DNA from 3 places in the Enterobacter sp. MGH 24 genome. Region 2 is predicted to be linked to each of the others. Evidence: predicted binding sites of a transcription regulator. Region 2 holds the regulator's gene; each other region holds the start of a gene.
The links. Region 2 encodes PurR, which represses purine synthesis genes. Its sites were predicted from a motif close to CANGCAAACGTTTGCNTG; they were not measured.
Positions count from the first base shown of each region.

Region 1: a site for PurR is predicted at 5,687-5,704, ahead of gcvT (glycine cleavage system aminomethyltransferase GcvT). Genes of this name have one in related genera too.
Region 3: a site for PurR is predicted at 1,475-1,492, ahead of glyA (serine hydroxymethyltransferase). Genes of this name have one in related genera too.

Region 1 is NZ_KI535657.1:526,829-533,593, forward strand. It holds gene bglA (6-phospho-beta-glucosidase BglA) at 1-227, shown strand, start outside; gene L370_RS19255 (SDR family oxidoreductase) at 306-1,049, opposite strand; gene gcvP (aminomethyl-transferring glycine dehydrogenase) at 1,120-3,993, opposite strand; gene gcvH (glycine cleavage system protein GcvH) at 4,121-4,510, opposite strand; gene gcvT (glycine cleavage system aminomethyltransferase GcvT) at 4,534-5,628, opposite strand; gene ubiI (FAD-dependent 2-octaprenylphenol hydroxylase) at 6,026-6,765, opposite strand, start outside.
Region 2 is NZ_KI535657.1:3,419,802-3,426,566, reverse strand. It holds gene L370_RS05820 (MFS transporter) at 1-956, opposite strand, end outside; gene L370_RS23475 (cytochrome bd-I oxidase subunit CydH) at 1,121-1,210, opposite strand; gene purR (HTH-type transcriptional repressor PurR) at 1,508-2,533, shown strand; gene punR (DNA-binding transcriptional activator PunR) at 2,552-3,463, opposite strand; gene punC (purine nucleoside transporter PunC) at 3,578-4,777, shown strand; gene cfa (cyclopropane fatty acyl phospholipid synthase) at 5,076-6,224, shown strand; gene L370_RS05850 (riboflavin synthase) at 6,255-6,765, opposite strand, start outside.
Region 3 is NZ_KI535657.1:176,690-183,454, reverse strand. It holds gene glnB (nitrogen regulatory protein P-II) at 1-55, shown strand, start outside; gene hmpA (NO-inducible flavohemoprotein) at 114-1,304, opposite strand; gene glyA (serine hydroxymethyltransferase) at 1,609-2,862, shown strand; gene L370_RS20900 (DoxX family protein) at 2,917-3,339, opposite strand; gene L370_RS20905 (3-phenylpropionate MFS transporter) at 3,513-4,658, shown strand; gene csiE (stationary phase inducible protein CsiE) at 4,653-5,930, opposite strand; gene L370_RS20915 (DUF1007 family protein) at 6,056-6,694, shown strand; gene L370_RS20920 (nickel/cobalt transporter) at 6,685-6,765, shown strand, end outside.

The DNA.
Region 1 (6,765 bases), 2.9 Mb from region 2:
TGGAAGAGATGATCAAAGCCGTCACCCACGATGGCGTGGATCTGATGGGCTATACGCCATGGGGCTGCATTGATTGCGTGTCGTTCACCACCGGCCAGTACAGCAAGCGCTATGGCTTTATTTACGTGAACAAGCATGACGACGGCACGGGCGATATGTCGCGTTCCCGCAAGAAGAGCTTCGAGTGGTATAAGGGCGTGATTGCCAGCAACGGCGAGGCGCTGTAATTTTTTTGCCCGGTGGCGCTGCGCTTACCGGGCCTACACGGATCGTAGGCCGGGTAAGGCGAAGCCGCCACTTGGCGCTTACTTTCCGCCCGCTAACTCAATAAAGCTTCCCGTTACGTACGACGCCTTCTCGCTCAGCAGCCAGACAATCGCCTGCGCCACCTCTTCCGGCTGGCCGCCGCGCTGCATCGGCAGCAGCGACTTAACGCGATCTACCCGCCCCGGCTCTCCGCCGGACGCATGAATATCGGTATAAATCAGACCCGGACGTACGCAGTTGACGCGAATGCCCTGCGCCGCCACCTCCAGCGCTAGCCCGGTCGTCAGCGAATCCACCGCCCCCTTCGACGCGGCATAATCCACATATTCACCCGGCGCGCCCAGACGCGATGCCGCGGAAGAGACATTCACTATCGCCCCACCCTTGCCGCCATGTTTGAAGGACATGCGCTTTACCGCCTCACGGCAGCAGAGAAAGTAGCCCGTGACGTTGGTCGACAGAACGCGGTTAATGCGATCTGCGGACAAATTCTCGATAGTCGATTGCTCAAACAGAATGCCGGCATTATTGACCAGCGCACGAAGCGGCTCGCCTTCACGATCGAGGCTGTCAAACATCGCCAGCACCTGGGCTTCATCACTGATATCTGCGCGGACGACAAAGGCTTTACCGCCCGCTTCAACGATCTGGTTGATCACGTCCGTCGCGGCCTTAATGTTGTGATGATAGTTCACCCCCACGGTGTAGCCTTCGCGTGCCAGCTGCAGCGCGGTGGCTTTCCCTATGCCCCGGCTGGCGCCGGTGACCAGTGCAATTGCCATTTTCCTCTCCCAATAAAAAAGCCGGGTGGCGGCTTCGCCTTACCCGGCTTACGTTACTACATCAGCAATATTACTGGTATTCGCTCATCGGCACGCAGGAGCAGAACAGGTTACGGTCGCCGTAGACGTCATCAAGACGCTTCACGGTCGGCCAGTATTTGTTTGCCACGCCTGCCGGGAAGACCGCCAGCTCGCGGGAATAACCGTGGTTCCACTCTGCCACCATTTCGTGCTGGGTGTGCGGGGCGTTAACCAGCGGGTTATCTTCCAGCGTCCACTCGCCGTCCTGCACGCGGTCGATCTCCATGCGGATGGCCAGCATCGCGTCGATAAAGCGGTCCAGCTCGGCTTTGCTTTCAGATTCCGTTGGCTCCACCATCAGCGTACCCGCTACCGGGAACGACATGGTTGGCGCGTGGAAACCGTAGTCGATCAGACGCTTGGCGATATCCAGCTCGCTAATGCCGGTCTGCTCTTTCAGCGGACGAATATCGAGGATGCACTCGTGCGCCACGCGGCCGTCGCGGCCAGTATAGAGCACCGGGAAGGCGGACTTCAGGCGAGTCGCAATATAGTTGGCGTTCAGGATCGCCACCTGGCTCGCCTGCTTCAGCCCTTCCGCGCCCATCATGCGGATGTACATCCAGCTGATTGGCAGGATAGAGGCGCTGCCGAACGGTGCCGCAGAGACCGCGCCCTGACGGGTCAGCATACCTTCAATCTGCACCACGCTGTGGCCCGGCACAAACGGCGCCAGGTGCGCTTTCACGCCGATAGGACCCATGCCCGGGCCGCCACCGCCGTGCGGGATGCAGAAGGTTTTGTGCAGGTTCAGGTGCGACACGTCCGCGCCGATAAAGCCCGGAGAGGTGATGCCCACCTGAGCGTTCATGTTCGCGCCGTCGAGGTAAACCTGACCGCCGAACTGGTGCACCACTTCACACACTTCACGGATAGTCTCTTCGTACACGCCGTGGGTTGACGGGTAGGTCACCATGATGCAGGAGAGCTTATCGCCCGCCTGCTCGGCTTTCGCACGCAGGTCGGCCAGATCGATGTTGCCGTTCTTATCGCACGCCACCACTACGACTTCCATGCCCGCCATCTGGGCAGAGGCCGGGTTGGTCCCGTGGGCGGAGCTTGGGATCAGGCAGATATCGCGGTGGCCTTCGTTGCGGCTTTCGTGGTAGTGACGGATCGCCAGCAGGCCCGCGTACTCACCCTGCGCGCCGGAGTTCGGCTGCATGCAGAGCGCGTCGTAGCCGGTCAGCTTCACCAGCCAGTCGGAAAGCTGGTTGATCATCATGTGATAACCTTCCGCCTGCTCTGGCGGGCAGAACGGGTGCAGCTCGGAGAATTCAGGCCAGGTGATCGGGATCATCTCTGCCGCGGCGTTCAGCTTCATGGTACAGGAGCCCAGCGGGATCATCGCCTGGTTCAGCGCCAGATCCTTGCGCTCCAGAGAGTGCATATAGCGCATCATCTCGGTTTCGCTGTGGTAGCGATTAAAGACCGGATGCGTCAGGATCGCGTCATTGCGCAGCATGCTTTCCTGAATGGAGCGGCTGTCGAGCGCGACCTCTTTGTCGAGCGCATCAATATCCAGACCGTGTGCGTCACCCAGCAACACGCTGAACAGGTTCAGGATATCGTCGCGGGTGGTACTTTCATCCAGCGTAATGCCAACGGCGTTGTGGATATCGCTGCGCAGGTTGATCTCTGCCGCGTTCGCGCGCGCCAGCACGGCCGCTTTGTCCGCCACTTCCACACACAGGGTGTCGAAGTAGTGAGCGTGGCGCAGCTTAAGGCCTTTCTGCTGCAGACCGCAGGCCAGAATATCGGCCAGACGGTGAATGCGGCTGGCAATGCGCTTCAGGCCAGCCGGGCCGTGGAACACGGCGTACAGGCTGGCGATGTTTGCCAGCAGCACCTGGGAGGTACAGATGTTGGAGTTCGCTTTCTCGCGGCGGATATGCTGCTCGCGAGTCTGCATCGCCATGCGCAGCGCGGTGTTACCGGCAGCATCTTTTGAGACGCCGATAATACGGCCAGGCATAGAGCGTTTGAATTCATCTTTCGCGCCGAAGAACGCCGCGTGCGGGCCGCCGTAGCCCATCGGCACGCCGAAACGCTGAGCTGAGCCGAAGACAATATCCGCGCCCTGTTTGCCCGGCGCCGTCAGCAGCACCAGCGCCATAAAATCGGCGGCAACGCTGACAACCACTTTGCGGGTTTTCAACTCGGCAATCAGCGCGCCGTAGTCGTGCACTTCGCCGGTGGTACCTACCTGCTGCAGCAGCACGCCGAAGACGTCCTGGTGATCCAGCACTTTGTCAGCGTCGTCGACGATCACGTCAAAGCCGAAGGTTTCCGCACGGGTGCGCACCACGTCCAGCGTCTGAGGATGCACGTCCGCCGCCACGAAGAAGCGGTTGGCATTTTTCAGCTTGCTCACGCGTTTTGCCATCGCCATTGCTTCGGCGGCAGCGGTCGCTTCATCCAGCAGCGAGGCGGAGGCGATATCCATACCGGTCAGATCCAGCGTCACCTGCTGGAAGTTCAGCAGCGCTTCCAGGCGGCCCTGGGAGACTTCTGGCTGATACGGGGTGTAAGCGGTGTACCAGCCCGGGTTTTCCAGCATGTTGCGCAGGATAACCGGCGGCAACTGCACGTTGGTGTAGCCCATGCCAATGTAAGACTTATAGCGCTTGTTCAGGCCTGCGATAGCCTTCAGCTCCGCCAGCGCGGCGAATTCCGTAGTGGCTTCCCCCACCTGAGGCGGCGTGGCAAGCTGGATGTCTTTTGGCACAATCTGGCCGATCAGTGCGTTTAATGAATCCGCGCCAACTGTCTTCAGCATCTCCTGCTGTTGCTGAGCATCCGGCCCAATGTGACGTTCAATGAAGGCGCCACGGTTTTCAAGCTGGCTTAAAGTCTGTGTCATGAGCGATGGTTCCTGAAACGTGCAGTGAATCGTAATTATCTGTAACGCTGTTGCCCGGTGGCGCTAACGCTTACCGGGCCTACGTAGATCTGTAGGCCGGATAAGCGCAGCGCCATCCGGCACAACGTTATTCGTCTTCCAGTAGTGCTTCGTACGCGGTCGCATCCAGCAGCGCGGCAACCTGAGATTCGTCGCTGGCTTTGATCTTGAAGATCCAGCCGCCTTCATAAGGCTCGCTGTTCACCAGCTCTGGCGAATCGCTCAGCGCGTCGTTGACGGCAACGATTTCGCCGCTTACCGGGGCATAAATGTCAGAAGCCGCCTTAACGGACTCCGCCACGGCGCAGTCGTCGCCCGCGCTAACGGTCGTGCCCACGTCAGGCAGGTCAACAAACACCATGTCGCCCAGCAGCTCTTGCGCGTGCTCGGTGATCCCTACGGTGTAAGTGCCGTCCGCCTCTTTGCGCAGCCACTCGTGTTCTTTGCTGTATTTCAGTTCTGCTGGCACATTGCTCATTGAAGTTCTCCTGATAAAAATGATTAGGCGACCGGCTTACCGGCGCGAACAAAAATCGGTTTGGTTACGTTGACCGGCATTTCGCGGTTGCGGATTTGCACCACCGCCGTTTCGCCAATACCCGCCGGCACGCGTGCCAGTGCAATACTGTAGCCCAGCGTTGGGGAGAAGGTACCGCTGGTGATCACGCCTTCGCGATGATTGCCGTCGGCATCGGTGAAGCGCACCGGCAGTTCGCCGCGCAGCACACCTTTTTCCGTCATCACCAGACCCACCAGTTGTTCAGTGCCCTTCTCGCGCTGCATCTCCAGCGCTTCACGGCCAATAAAGTCACGGTCAGCCGGTTCCCACGCGATGGTCCAGCCCATGTTGGCGGCCAGCGGAGAGACGCCTTCGTCCATCTCCTGACCGTAGAGGTTCATCCCCGCTTCCAGACGCAGCGTATCGCGCGCGCCCAGACCCGCAGGCTTCACGCCCGCTTCCACCAGCGCGCGCCAGAAATCAGCGGCCTTCTCGTTCGGCATCGCAATTTCGTAGCCCGCTTCACCGGTGTAGCCGGTGGTGGCGATAAACAGATCCCCCGCCTGCACGCCGAAGAACGGCTTCATGCCCTCGGTGGCTTTGCGCTGCTCGTCGTTAAACAGAGACGCGGCTTTCGCCTGTGCGTTCGGCCCCTGCACGGCGATCAGCGACAGGTCGTCACGGACGGTGATGTCAATGGCGTAAGGTTCGGCGTGTTGAGTGATCCAGGAGAGGTCTTTTTCGCGGGTGGCGGAGTTTACAACGAGGCGGAAGAAATCTTCAGTGAAGTAATAGACGATAAGGTCATCAATCACGCCGCCCGAGGCATTCAGCATGCCGGTATAGAGCGCTTTACCCGGCGTCTTCAGTTTGGCGACGTCATTTGCCAGCAGATAACGCAAAAACTCCCGGGTGCGGCTACCGCGCAGATCGACAATCGTCATGTGGGACACGTCGAACATACCGGCATCGGTGCGCACCGCGTGGTGCTCATCAATCTGCGAGCCGTAGTGCAGCGGCATCATCCAGCCATGGAAGTCCACCATGCGGGCGCCGCATAACACGTGTTGTTCGTACAAAGGAGTCTGTTGAGCCATCTTGTCCTCGTTGAAAAATTCACCGTGAAACCCGGTATCGGCCTCGTTCCCGAGTGCCGACGCAAACGTTCTCTTTTACCTGAACTTACCACCGAAACCGGCGGTTAACCATAAGGCAAAACGGGTCATCACATTAGCTTATGACCAAAAAACGCTGAAAAGCCTACAGAGTTATTCACTGGAAAAATGCGATTAACCCCGCACAAAATTAACAATGATCTAACAGGATTTAGCACATGGTGATATTTCGTGCGGAAAAACGGGCCGAATTTCCGTAACGACAAAAACGTGACATTAGATTATCTAATGCGAAAAATGAGGTGAAATTAGAATATTTCAAACGAGGGAATTTCCCCGGCGCAGAGGCCGGGAAAATAAAGTGTGACAGGGGTCTAAATTAACGTAGCCAGTCCGGCAGGTCGTTAAGACCCATCGCCTGACGGAGGAGTTGAGGTTTAACACCCGGAAGGGTGTCAGCAAGCTTGAGTCCGATATCGCGCAGCAGTTTTTTCGCCGGATTGGCTCCGGCAAACAGCTCGCGGAAGCCCTGCATGCCCGCCAGCATCATCGCCGCACTGTGCTTGCGGCTGCGCTCGTAGCGACGCAGGTAGAGATGCTGACCGATATCTTTGCCTTCGCGATGCAGGCGACGCAGTTCCTCAACCAGCTCCGCCGCGTCCATAAAGCCAAGGTTAACACCCTGCCCGGCCAGCGGATGAATGGTATGGGCCGCATCTCCCACCAGCGCCAGACGGTGCGCGGCAAACTGACGCGCGTAGCGGCCGGTTAATGGGAACACCTGTCGCTCGCTTTCAAGCGTGCACAAGCCAAGGCGGTTATCAAACGCCACGCACAGCGCCTGGTTAAAGGCATCCGGCGTCGCCGCCTGCATCAGCTGCGCTTTTTCCGGCACCAGTGACCAGACGATAGAGCACAGGTGCGGATCGGCAAGCGGCAGGAACGCCAGAATGCCGTCGTTGTGGAAAATCTGCCGCGCCACGCCGCCGTGCGGCTCCTCGGTACGGATCGTCGCGACCAGAGCATGATGGCGGTAATCCCAGAAGGTCAGCGGGATATCGGCTTTGTTGCGCAGCCAGGAGTTGGCACCGTCAGCACCGACCACCAGACGCGCGGTCA
Region 2 (6,765 bases):
GCGACGCGCATCACGCGCATCTGCAATGGCGGCACCACGGCAAAGGTCGCGGCACCCCAGACGACCATCGCAATCGCGGCCCCGAACTCATTACGCGCCAGCCACGGAATGGCAACCATGATGACAATCAGCAGGGTTAAGAAGCCCTTCAGCGTCCCGCTCACGGAACGGTCGGCAAATTTCCCGCCGAGATAGTTGCCAATCGAGAAGCCCACGCCAATCAGCACCAGCATCGCGGTCACAAAGAGAGGCGTTGCGTGGGTGATGTCATGCAATACCGGTGAAATGTAGGTGTAGAGAGTAAACATCGCCCCTGCCCCGAGAACGGTGGTAAGCAGCGCGGAAAGCACCTGCGGGCGCATCAGCACCGCCAGCTCTTTACGCACTTCCGGACGTTCTCCGGCGCTGCCTTTCGGCAGAGAGAAGAACAGCGCTACCATCGCAATCACGCCCAGCCCGGCGGTCGCCAGGAAGGACATACGCCACCCGATCGCTTCTCCCAGCCAGGTTGCCGCAGGGACCCCGCCGATGTTGGCAATCGTTAGCCCCATAAACATGGTTGCCACGGCGCTCGCCTGCTTATGTTTTGGCACCACGCTGGCAGCCACGACCGACCCCAGCCCAAAGAACGCGCCGTGGTTAAGGCTGGTCAGAATACGGGACAGCATCAATGTGGTGTAGTCCGGCGCAATGGCCGAAAGCACGTTGCCCAGGGTGAAGATCGCCATCAGGAAAATCAGCGCACTGCGTCGCGCGCGGTGCGAAAGCAGAAGCGTCATCAGCGGCGCCCCGACCATCACGCCGATAGCATAGGCGCTAATTAACATCCCTGCCGCAGGGATAGAGACATCTACGCCCCGGGCTATAACAGGCAGTAACCCCATCGGGGAGAATTCAGTGGTGCCAATCCCAAAAGCGCCAATCGCCAGGGCCAGCAGGGGAAAATTGATTTTCATGCGTCAACTCCGGATGCCGTGTCATGTGGTGACACAGAACAAAGAAGTGGAAAGCATGACATCAATCACAAAAAATGAGAAGTTAACAAAATGGCAAAAGATTTTTGCCAGAGAAGTAACAATCCGGGGGAGTCGGGGGGGAGAAGGCTCTCCCTCCGCGTAAATCAGTGCAGCGCAGCCGTCAGACCGGCCGCGACAATCAGAGCCAGCACAACAATGGTGGTGAACAACGAAAACTTCAGATCGGTACTCATCAATTTTTCTCCTTTTAATCCCCCCACGAAAAGTGAGCTTGCTCATTTTTGCACAGATTACATCAAAAATCTTCCTGGATTTATACTGATAACCACTTTACCTCTTCCCCTTTTCATCAAGATAGGACAAAATTCCACGCTAAATTTATTAGCGTACCGGCCATTGACCCCCTCCTGACGTCCCGTGTCGTTTTCCCGGCGTGCCGCAATTCAAGATTGCGAGATAAGGGTGAGAGAAGGCAAACGTTTACCTTCAGGTTTTTCAGGAGCTTAGGATATGGTCTGGAGTGACATTTAATGGCAACAATTAAAGACGTAGCAAAACGCGCAAACGTTTCCACTACAACCGTATCACATGTAATTAACAAAACCCGCTTTGTGGCGGAAGAGACGCGCAATGCCGTCTGGGCAGCAATCAAAGAGCTGCACTATTCGCCAAGTGCGGTTGCGCGTAGCCTCAAGGTTAATCACACCAAGTCCATTGGATTGCTGGCGACCAGCAGTGAAGCGGCCTATTTTGCCGAGATCATTGAAGCGGTTGAGAAAAACTGCTTCCAGAAAGGCTATACCCTGATTCTGGGCAACGCGTGGAACAGCATTGAAAAACAGCGCGCCTACCTGTCAATGATGGCGCAAAAGCGCGTTGATGGCCTGCTGGTAATGTGTTCCGAGTATCCGGAGTCCGTGCTGTCCATGCTGGAAGAGTATCGCCATATTCCGATGGTAGTGATGGACTGGGGCGAAGCACGCGCTGACTTCACCGATTCAGTTATCGACAACGCCTTTGAAGGCGGCTATATGGCCGGTCGTTATCTGATCGAACGCGGTCACCGAGAGATTGGCGTGATCCCCGGTCCGCTGGAGCGCAACACCGGCGCGGGCCGTCTGGCTGGTTTTATGAAAGCGATGGAAGAAGCGCTGATCAACGTGCCGGAAAACTGGATTGTGCAGGGCGACTTTGAGCCGGAGTCGGGATACCGCGCGATGCAGCAGATTGTCTCCCAGCCGCACCGTCCAACCGCCGTGTTCTGCGGAGGTGACATCATGGCAATGGGCGCGCTCTGCGCCGCCGACGAGCTGGGCCTGCGCGTCCCGCAGGATATTTCCGTGATCGGGTATGACAACGTGCGTAACGCGCGTTTCTTCACGCCAGCATTGACCACCATTCACCAGCCGAAAGATTCGCTGGGCGAAACGGCCTTCAATATGCTGATGGACAGGATCGTCAACAAGCGTGAAGAGTCGCAGTCCATTGAAGTTCACCCGCGTCTTATCGAACGCCGTTCCGTTGCGGATGGTCCGTTCCGCGACTACCGTCGTTAATCGCTTTACGGGGGCCAGCTATGCTGGCCCCCGTAACCATTCCCGGTTCAGCGTTTCGCTGTCTCCCAGATAATCCAGCAGCCAGGCCATCGCAGGCGAGACATCATTTTGCTGCCAGGTGAGGCAGCAGGCCGCATCCGGGAACGGATTATCCAGCGTCAGTTCAACCCATTCTCCGGTATCGATGCGCGGACGCGCAAAATGAACGGGCACCATCGCGACGCACAGCCCGGCACTGAGGCACGTTGCCGACGATTCCCAGTCAGGGGCCACCACCCGCCGCTGGTTGTCCAGAAGCCAGGTGATACGCTTGGGCAATGAACGGGACGTATCCTCCAGCACCAGCGACGGCCAGTTGCGCAGCGTGTCATCGCTCAGCGGCCCTTCCATCGCCGCCAGCGGATGATCGCTTGCCACCACGCACTTCCAGCTCAGCATTCCCATATCGCGAAAGGCGTAACGTCCCCCGACCGGGATCGCCTGCGTGGCCCCGATCGCCATCTCTGCCCTGCCGTCCGCCAGCGCATCCCAGACGCCGTTGAACACCTCCTGCGAAACCCGCAGTTCGACGTCAGAGAAATGACGATAGAAGTCGACGATCATCTGCCGGGTGCGTTCCGGCTTAACGATGTTATCCACCGCGATGGAAAGATGTCCCCGCCAGCCGTTAGCGATCTGCTGACACTGTTCGCGGGTGATCTGCATTTTTTTGATAACAGAACGCCCTTCCTTCAAAAACCACGCGCCTGCGGGCGTTAATTCCACATCACGATGCCGCCGTTCAAACAGCGGAACCGCCAGCCACTCCTCCAGCTGACGCACCGTGTAGCTGATTGCCGAAGGGACGCGGTGCAGCTCCTGCGCTGCACCACTAAAGCTGCCGTTACGCGCGACAGCATCGACCACTTCAAGAGAATAATCTGACCACATTTTCTGCCTGCAAAAAATTTGAATGCACCCGCCAAATATTAGCGTTTCACAAGCGGCTTTGCACTCCCTACACTCAGCGCCAATGTATACCTGCCTCCTCAGGAGAATAAAATAATGCAACCCAGGAACGGTTTTTTAGTCTGGCTCGGCGGCTTAAGCGTGCTGGGCTTTTTGGCCACCGATATGTACCTGCCGGCGTTTGCCGCCATGCAGGAAGATCTGCAAACCCCCGCTGCCGCTATCAGCGCCAGCCTGAGTTTGTTCCTCGCCGGTTTTGCTTTCGCACAGCTGCTCTGGGGACCGCTCTCGGATCGCTTTGGTCGTAAACCGGTACTGCTGCTGGGCCTGGCCATTTTTGCCGTGGGCTGCCTGGGGATGTTATGGGTACGTGATGCCACCTGGCTGCTGGTGCTGCGTTTTATTCAGGCCGTGGGCGTCTGTGCCGCGGCCGTGACCTGGCAGGCGCTGGTCACCGACTATTACCCGGCTAACCGCACTAACCGTATTTTCGCCACCATTATGCCGCTGGTAGGTCTCTCACCAGCCCTCGCCCCTCTGCTGGGCAGCTGGATCCTCGCGCATTTCGACTGGCAGGCCATCTTCGCCACGCTGTTTGCCATTACCCTGGTACTGATGCTGCCGGCGTTCGCCCTCAAGCCCGCGCATAAAAAAGAAGCCCATGCTGACGCGAAGCCGATTACCTTCACTTCCCTGCTCAGCACCACAGCGTATCGCGGTAATGTCCTGATCTATGCCGCCTGCTCGGCAAGCTTCTTCGCGTGGCTCACCGGCTCGCCGTTCATTCTGCATGATATGGGCTACAGCCCGGCAGCCATCGGCCTGAGCTATGTTCCGCAGACCATTGCGTTCCTGGTGGGCGGGTACGGCTGTCGCGCGGCGCTGCAAAAGTGGGAAGGTCAGCAGATGCTGCCATGGCTGCTGGTGCTGTATGCGCTGAGCGTCATTGGGACCTGGGCCGTTGGCTTTATTCCGGGTGCCGGTCTGGCCGAAATTTTGATCCCATTCTGCGTGATGGCCGTCGCGAACGGGGCGATTTACCCGATTGTTGTGGCCCAGGCGCTGCGCCCCTTCCCGCAGGCGACGGGCCGCGCCGCCGCGCTGCAGAACACCCTGCAGCTGGGGCTGTGCTTCCTGGCAAGTCTGGTGGTCTCTGCGCTGATTGCTACGCCGCTCCTGACCACCACCAGCGTGATGCTGGTGACCGTTGCGCTGGCGGTGATGGGCTATCGCATGCAGGCCTCCGCGCAGCGTGAGCAGGCTAACCGCGCTCAGGCTGAAACGTCACATGCATAATCGCGCCGGAAATCATGTTAATTTTCAGTGATTAGGTTGCTAAGAATTTTCTATTGAATCACCAAATTTTGAGGCCTATACTAAATTTGGTTCGATTAAATACGATAAATATTAAGTGTTAACGGGAGCCGGAGCGCTCCCGTTTTACCATGGAAGGCATTTCGGCAAGGGTTATCTCCCTTCCTCTGTTCTACGTCGGATATTAGCCTCGCGGTATTTACCGTGAGATTTCTCACAAACCAAAAAAAGCGTCTACGCTGTTTTAAGGTTCTGATCACAGTAGGGTGATGGAGAAGCTATGAGTTCATCGTGTATAGAAGAAGTCAGCGTTCCGGACGATAACTGGTCCCGGATCGTCAGTGAACTGTTAGGTCGAGCAGGCATCACTATCAATGGATCATCACCATCCGATCCTCAGGTTAAACATCCCGACTTTTTTAAACGCGTGCTGCGGGAGGGATCGTTAGGCCTGGGAGAAAGCTATATGGACGGCTGGTGGGAGTGCGAACGTCTGGATACCTTTTTCGCCAGCGTGCTGCGTGCCGGTCTTGAAAATCAACTCCCTCGCAATCTGAAAGACACCCTGCGTGTCGCCTCTGCCCGACTGTTCAATCTGCAAAGTAAAAAACGCGCGTGGATCGTTGGCAAAGAACACTACGATCTTGGCAATGACCTGTTCAGCCGTATGCTGGACCCTTTCATGCAATACTCCTGCGCCTACTGGAAAGAGGCCTCGACGCTTGAAGAGGCTCAGCAGGCTAAGCTGCGTCTGATTAGCGAGAAGCTGCAGCTGCAGCCCGGTATGCGCGTGCTGGATATCGGCTGTGGCTGGGGCGGGCTGGCGTATTTTATGGCGAAGCACTACGGCGTCAGCGTCGTCGGCGTGACAATTTCAGCGGAACAGCAAAAAATGGCGCGGGAGCGCTGCCAGGGCCTTGATGTCGATATCCGGCTGCAGGATTACCGTGACCTGAACGAACAGTTTGACCGGATCGTTTCCGTCGGCATGTTCGAGCACGTCGGGCCGAAAAACTACGCTACCTATTTTGAGGTGGTGGATCGTAATCTGAAACCGGACGGCATCTTCCTGCTGCACACCATCGGCTCTAAGCGGACCGACAATAACGTCGATCCGTGGATCAACAAATACATCTTTCCGAATGGCTGTTTACCGTCCGTCCGCCAGATTGCCAACGCCAGTGAACCCCATTTCGTGATGGAAGACTGGCATAACTTTGGCGCGGATTACGACACCACGTTGATGGCATGGCATGCGCGTTTCCAGGAGACCTGGCCTGAGATTGCGGACAACTATTCTGAACGATTCAGGCGGATGTTTAGCTATTATCTGAATGCCTGCGCGGGAGCGTTTCGCGCACGGGATATTCAGCTCTGGCAGGTGGTCTTCAGCCGTGGGATTGAACACGGACTCCGTGTCGCACGCTAAAAAATAACCCCGGAAGCCCGGGGTTATTTTTTATTCTTCTTCTGCGGCGGTCTTTATTATTGCGGCTTCTTTTGCGGCCAGCACGCGCTCAACCGTATCCACCACCGCCTGGGTTTGCGGATCGATTTCGATATTCACGCGATGCCCCAGTTTTTTCGCACCCAGCGTGGTGCGCTGCAGCGTTTCGGGAATTAAATGCACGCAAAAACGCGTTGGCGTTACTTCCCCCACCGTCAGGCTAATCCCATCAATGCCAATAAATCCTTTATAGAGGATGTATTTCATTAATGAGGGATCCTGCATTTTAAACCAGATTTGACGGTTATTTTCCGAGGTCACGATTTTTGCCACTTCAGCGGTGGTCATAATGTGCCCGGACATCAGGTGGCCGCCAATCTCATCGCTGAACTTGGCCGCCCGCTCAACGTTGACGGTATCTCCCACCGCCAGCTCGCCCAGGTTGGTGATGCGCAGCGTCTCTTTCATTAAATCAAAGCTAATCTGGTTGCCGTTAATCTCGGTAACGGTCAGGCAGCAGCCG
Region 3 (6,765 bases), 3.2 Mb from region 2:
CGTGGCGCGCGTGATTCGTATCCGTACCGGCGAAGAAGATGACGCCGCGATTTAATTAGATTTCGCAGCCGCCATCCGGCGAAAAAAAGCCCCTCGTTCGAGGGGCTTTTTCATTACAGCACCTTATGCGGCCCGAAACATTCGTAATGAATGTTGTCTTTGTTCACACCCAGCGCCACCAGCTGCTGCGCGGCATACTGCATAAACGCCACCGGACCACAGACGTAGAACTGCATGTCCGGCGCGCTAAACGCTCCTTCCATCTGGCTTAAATTCATCAGACCTTCGCTGTCAAACCGTGCGGCTGCGCGGTCTGCGTCCGTCGGCAGGCGATACCAGGTATGCGCGGTGAAGCGCGGCAGGGACGCCCCGAGCGTTTTCACTTCATCCGCAAAGGCGTGCACGTCACCGTTTTCCGCAGCGTGGAACCAGTTGACCTGCGCATCGTGGTTTGCTTTCGCCAGGGTATCGAGCATCGCCAGCATTGGCGTTTGGCCGACGCCCGCAGAGATCAGCGTAACCGGGATATTCGCTTCTACGGCCATGAAGAAATCGCCCGCCGGCGCGGCCAGATGGACCACGTCGCCCACGTTGGCTTCGTTGTGTAGCCAGTTGGAAACCTGACCGCCGTCCTCACGCTTCACCGCAATGCGATAGCCTTTGCCGTTTGGCTTGCGGGTAAGAGAATACTGGCGGATCTCCTGGTGCGGGAAACCTTCAGGTTTCAGCCACACGCCCAGATACTGGCCCGGCTGGTAATCGGCAACCGGCTGTCCGTCCACTGGCTCGAATTCAAAGCTGGTAATCAGCGCGCTGCGCGGCGTTTTCTCAACGATGCGGAAGGTGCGCGTGCCTTCCCAGCCGCCGTTCTTGCTGGCGTTTTCGCTGTAGATCTGGGCTTCACGGGTGATAAACACGTTTGCCAGCACGCCGTAGGCTTTACCCCACGCGTCCAGCACCTCCTGGCCCGGGCTGAACATCTCGTCCAGCGTTGCCAGCAGGTGGCCACCCACAATGTTGTACTGCTCGGGTTGGATCTGGAAGCTGGTATGTTTCTGAGCGATTTTTTCCACCGCGGGCAGCAGTGCAGCCAGGTTTTCAATATTGCTGGCGTAGGCCGCGATGGCGTTGAACAGCGCTTCACGCTGATCGCCGTTACGCTGGTTGCTCATGTTGAAAATTTCTTTGAGCTCCGGGTTGTGCGTGAACATGCGATCGTAGAAATGGGCGGTGAGTTTAGGGCCGGTTTGCACCAGCAGGGGAATGGTGGCTTTAACGGTAGCGATGGTTTGAGCGTCGAGCATGAGCGCATCCTTCTGATGTGACTTTAATAATGTATTTTAAATGCATCTTATAAAAAATACCCATGCGTTGTAAATGGTTCTTTGCAAGATGAAAAATATGCATCACAAACCTGAAAAGAAATCCGCTGGAAATGGCGAGAGCTTTATTCCTCAAACCCTTGCGTGGCGCGTAGGAAAACGTTTGCGTAAAATCGTTTGTCAAGACCTGTTATCACAGAACTAATCAGTTATACTGTTGCCCGTCGTCCAACAGGACTGCCTTTTCAGGCCAAAATTTACTTGTTAGCTGAGTCAGGAGATGCGGATGTTAAAGCGTGAAATGAACATTGCCGATTATGATGCCGAACTGTGGCAGGCTATGGAGCAGGAAAAAGTACGTCAGGAAGAGCACATCGAACTGATCGCCTCCGAAAACTACACCAGCCCGCGCGTGATGCAGGCGCAGGGTTCTCAGCTGACCAACAAATATGCTGAAGGTTATCCGGGCAAACGCTACTACGGCGGTTGCGAGTACGTTGATATCGTTGAGCAGCTGGCTATCGACCGTGCGAAAGAACTCTTTGGCGCTGACTACGCAAACGTGCAGCCGCACTCTGGCTCTCAGGCTAACTTCGCGGTCTACACCGCGCTGCTGCAGCCGGGCGATACCGTTCTGGGTATGAACCTGGCGCAGGGCGGCCACCTGACTCACGGCTCCCCGGTTAACTTCTCCGGCAAACTGTATAACATCATCCCTTACGGTATTGATGAGTCCGGCAAAATTGACTACGAAGATATGGCGAAGCAGGCTAAAGAGCACAAACCGAAGATGATCATCGGCGGCTTCTCGGCTTACTCCGGCGTGGTTGACTGGGCAAAAATGCGTGAAATCGCGGACAGCATCGGTGCTTACCTGTTCGTCGACATGGCGCACGTTGCGGGCCTGATTGCCGCTGGCGTTTACCCGAACCCGGTGCCACACGCTCACGTTGTGACCACCACCACCCACAAAACCCTGGCGGGTCCACGCGGTGGCCTGATCCTGGCGAAAGGCGGTGACGAAGAGCTGTACAAAAAACTGAACTCCGCGGTGTTCCCAAGCGCGCAGGGCGGCCCGCTGATGCACGTTATCGCGGCAAAAGCGGTCGCGCTGAAAGAAGCGATGGAGCCAGAGTTCAAGGTTTATCAGCAGCAGGTTGCTAAGAACGCCAAAGCGATGGTGGAAGTGTTCCTGAACCGTGGCTACAAAGTGGTATCCGGCGGTACTGAAAACCACCTGTTCCTGCTGGATCTGGTTGATAAGAACCTGACCGGTAAAGAAGCTGACGCTGCCCTGGGCCGCGCCAACATCACCGTGAACAAAAACAGCGTGCCAAACGATCCGAAGAGCCCGTTCGTGACCTCCGGTATCCGTATCGGTTCTCCGGCCGTGACGCGCCGCGGTTTCAAAGAAGCGGAAGTGAAAGAGCTGGCTGGCTGGATGTGTGACGTTCTGGACAACATCAATGACGAAGCGGTAATCGAGCGCGTCAAAGGTAAAGTTCTGGATATCTGCGCACGCTTCCCGGTATACGCATAATTCCTCTGCTTTGCAGAAATAAAAAAGGCCGCGCTTGCGGCCTTTTTTTATGGCTTAACGCCGGTCAAGGGAAATCGCGCCCGGACCAACAATGGCCAGCAAAATAAAGGCGCCAGCAATACTGATATTCTTGTAGAAGTTAATCATATTCGGTACGACCGCATCACCTGTCATATCCCAGTAGTGGTGTCCAATCACCGCCGTTCCGAGGGTATAGAAAACAAACAGTACCGCGAGAGGACGGGTGAAAAAGCCCAGGACGATCAGGATGGCGGCAGGCACTTCCATCACCACCGCAATGATGGCCGCCAGCATGGGCATCGGCGTGCCCAGCGACGTCATATATTGTACGGTGCCGCTAAACCCCGTCAGTTTTGGATAACCAAAGATAATAAACAGCACGACAAGCGCGATGCGGCCAATCAGCAGCAGCAGGTGACGTGACTGACCGAAATCGAAATAACGTAGTGAGTTCATGGCAGAAAAACCTCTGCAAGTGGAGTAATTTAAACGTAATACATATTTTCATTCCCTGCCATAAGCCAGACGACTGCACAAGATGTTAATTTTTCGTTAATTTATAGCACGCTATCGACTTGCTTAATTTTTATATTCTCGCCAGACTATGGCCTCGATTTCGGGAGGGATTCATGGTCTTGCATTCCACGCGCTGGCTGGCGCTCAGTTATTTTACCTATTTCTTTAGCTACGGTATTTTTCTGCCCTTCTGGAGCGTCTGGCTCAAGGGTATCGGCCTGACTCCCGAGACCATCGGTGTCCTGCTGGGGGCCGGGCTGGTGGCGCGTTTCCTTGGCAGCCTGCTGATTGCCCCGCGCGTCAGCGATCCCTCCTTGCTGATCGGGGCCGTGCGCATTCTTGCTCTGCTGACGCTGGTCTTTGTTGCCTGCTTCTGGGTCAGCCACCAGTTTGCCTGGCTGATGGTGGTGATGGTCGGCTTTAACCTGTTCTTCTCACCGCTGGTACCGCTGACGGATGCCCTGGCGAACACCTGGCAAAAGCAGATCACCATGGACTACGGTCGCGTGCGCCTGTGGGGCTCTATTGCCTTTGTGATTGGCTCCGCGCTGGTGGGTAAACTGGTCAGCCTTTACGATTACCGCGCCATTCTCGCCCTGCTGAGCATCGGTATTGCCTCAATGCTGCTGGGCATGCTGCTGCGACCGTCGATAATGCCTCAAGGGGAAAGCCGTCATCAGGAGAGCGCAGGCTGGCCCGCCTGGCGGAGCCTGGTAGCACAAAGCTGGCGTTTTCTGGCGTGCGTCTGTCTGCTTCAGGGGGCGCATGCGGCGTACTATGGGTTCAGCGCCATCTACTGGCAGGGGGCGGGATACTCTGCTTCCGCAGTGGGCTACCTGTGGTCGCTGGGCGTGGTGGCCGAAGTCGTTATCTTCGCCCTGAGCAAAAAACTGTTCCGTCGCTTTGGCGCGCGAGACCTGCTGCTGCTTTCCGCCGTGTGCGGCGTGGCGCGCTGGGGCATTATGGGCTGGACGACCGATCTGCCGTGGCTGATTGTGGCGCAAATTCTTCACTGCGGCACCTTTACCGTGTGTCATCTGGCGGCCATGCGCTATATCGCAGCGCGCGAGGGTGGAGACGTTATTCGTCTGCAGGCCGTCTATTCGGCGGTCGCAATGGGGGGCAGTATCGCGATCATGACGGTCTTTGCGGGGTTCCTCTACCAGCATCTGGGGCATGGCGTCTTCTGGGTGATGGCGCTGGTCGCCTTACCCGCAATCATTGTTCGCCCTAAAGTGGCCGCTCGCGCGTCGCTATGACTCCAGCATGATGCGAATATGTTCTTGCTGCTGCGCGTTCAATGTCTCAACGGCGTGAATCAGCGGCGGCGAGAACAGCGGCAGGACTGTAGGGTAGGGGGTGATAACCAGCGCGGCTTCGCGCGGCGCCCCCTCTTTCTGGAAAGCCTGCAGCGTCAGATAGCGAATATTGAGCGGCAGCAGCGTCAGCTCGCGAAGCTGCTGTTCAATCAGGTCCTCGCTGGCCTTATCGTCTCCCGTCAGCAGGATCACCTGTTTTTCGTGCAGATCGGTCTCCTGCATCAGCCAGGCGCCGAAAATCACCGCGACAAGGCTCATCTCTTCATCAGAAAAACGCAGCCCAAACTCCGCTTCCAGCTCGAACAGCGCTTCCTTCGTGGTGCGCAACAGCCGGGGATAGAGACGATGGATCTCCTCCGGCAGGCTCGTGTCGATACCGATCTCAAACAGCGAGCGGTCCAGCGCCTGAGCAAGGTGGATATACAGCTGATCGGTCAGACCTTGCTCATCGCTGAAGTTCATCCCGGTCTGCGAGCGAAAACGGGCGACCATGCGCACGATGGCCCGGCGCAAGCGCTGATCCTGCTGGTGTTTATCGAGCACCGGATCGGGCGTGCGGAGCATCATAAACAGCAGCGCCAGAAACAGCTGTTCATCCCCGTGCGCGCCCTGCGGGACGCGCCGTCTCCAGTGACGCACGATCTCCTGGGCCGTAAAATACTCCCCTCTCGACTGGGTCCAACTGCGCTGAACGTGAGAAAACTGCGGCGTATTCCCGAGCTGGTGCTGGATAAGACAGTATTGTAAATAGAGCTGTAAAAACTGGACGTCGCGGCATTCAAACTGGCGCTGGAGCTTGCGTGAACAGAAGTTAATCAGTGCCCGCAGGTTTGCATCGTCGTAAAGCGGCCGCGCAATGCCGTGTTGTTTAAGTGCGGTTTTTAATGCAGGGGTAAACTGGTGCGAGACAAACTGCGGGCAAAGCCGCAGCGCCCGACGCAGCCAGTGCAGCAGGCATAAACGCTGATTCAGGGCTGAGCCTTCAATCCGGTAGCTGCCGTCCTGGTGCGTGATGATGTCCAGCCGGTGATAGCGCTGGATTTCATCGCGCGTCTCGGCTATATCTTGCCGTGCCATCGCGTCGTCCACCCCGTTGGCAGCAATGATGCTCTGTGCGGTGACGGCAGCATCGGGCAGGTAAAGCATCAAAAGCACCTGGCAGCGGCGCTGCGAACTGGAAAGCACAGATGGAATTTCAAGCGTCGTCATCATCTGTCGGGTATCCAGTGTGAATGTTTGATAAGAATAGCTAAAGGATGAGCGCTGAAAAGCGCGCCGGCAGGCCTTTCATTCAGGATTGCTGGGGAACATCACAGAATTTTTGACGTGAGGAATTGATGCAAACAGTTAAACAATGTGCGATGGCGTTATTTTTGGCGGTTATCAGCTCCACCGCCAGCGCACACCCTCACAGCTTTATTGATCTCAAAACCGAGCTGGTCACAGATGGTACGCAGCTGAGCGGCCTGAAGATGCGCTGGACGATGGATGAAATCACCTCGGCCGATCTGCTCTATGATGCGGGAAACGCGAAGCCCGGTGACGAAATCTGGAAAAAGCTGGCGGCGGAAGTGATGGCCAACGTGCTCGGTCAGCACTATTTCACTGAGTTCTGGCACAACGGGCAAAAGGTCAAATTTTTGAACCGGCCAACGGAATACGGAATGACGCGTGACGGGCATCAGGCGGTGCTGACGTTTGTGCTTCCGCTGGCGCATCCGCAACCGCTGGCGGGGCAAACGTACACCTTTTCCACCTTTGACCCTACCTACTATGTCGATATGCGCTACGACAAAGACAGCGACGTACGATTGCCGGACGCTCTGCAAAAAAGCTGCAAAATTGGCGTGCATACTCCGAAACCCAGCGAAGAAACGCTGAACTTTGCGGTCTCGCTTGATAAAGAAGATGCACCGCCTGAGGATATGGAGTTGGGTAAACAGTTCGCGCAGGAGGTGACGTTACAATGTCAGTGATCTCCTCTCCGGTTCGAAAACCGCGCCGCTGGCTACACCTCTGGCCGCTGGCGCTCTTTTTGCTGTTCGCC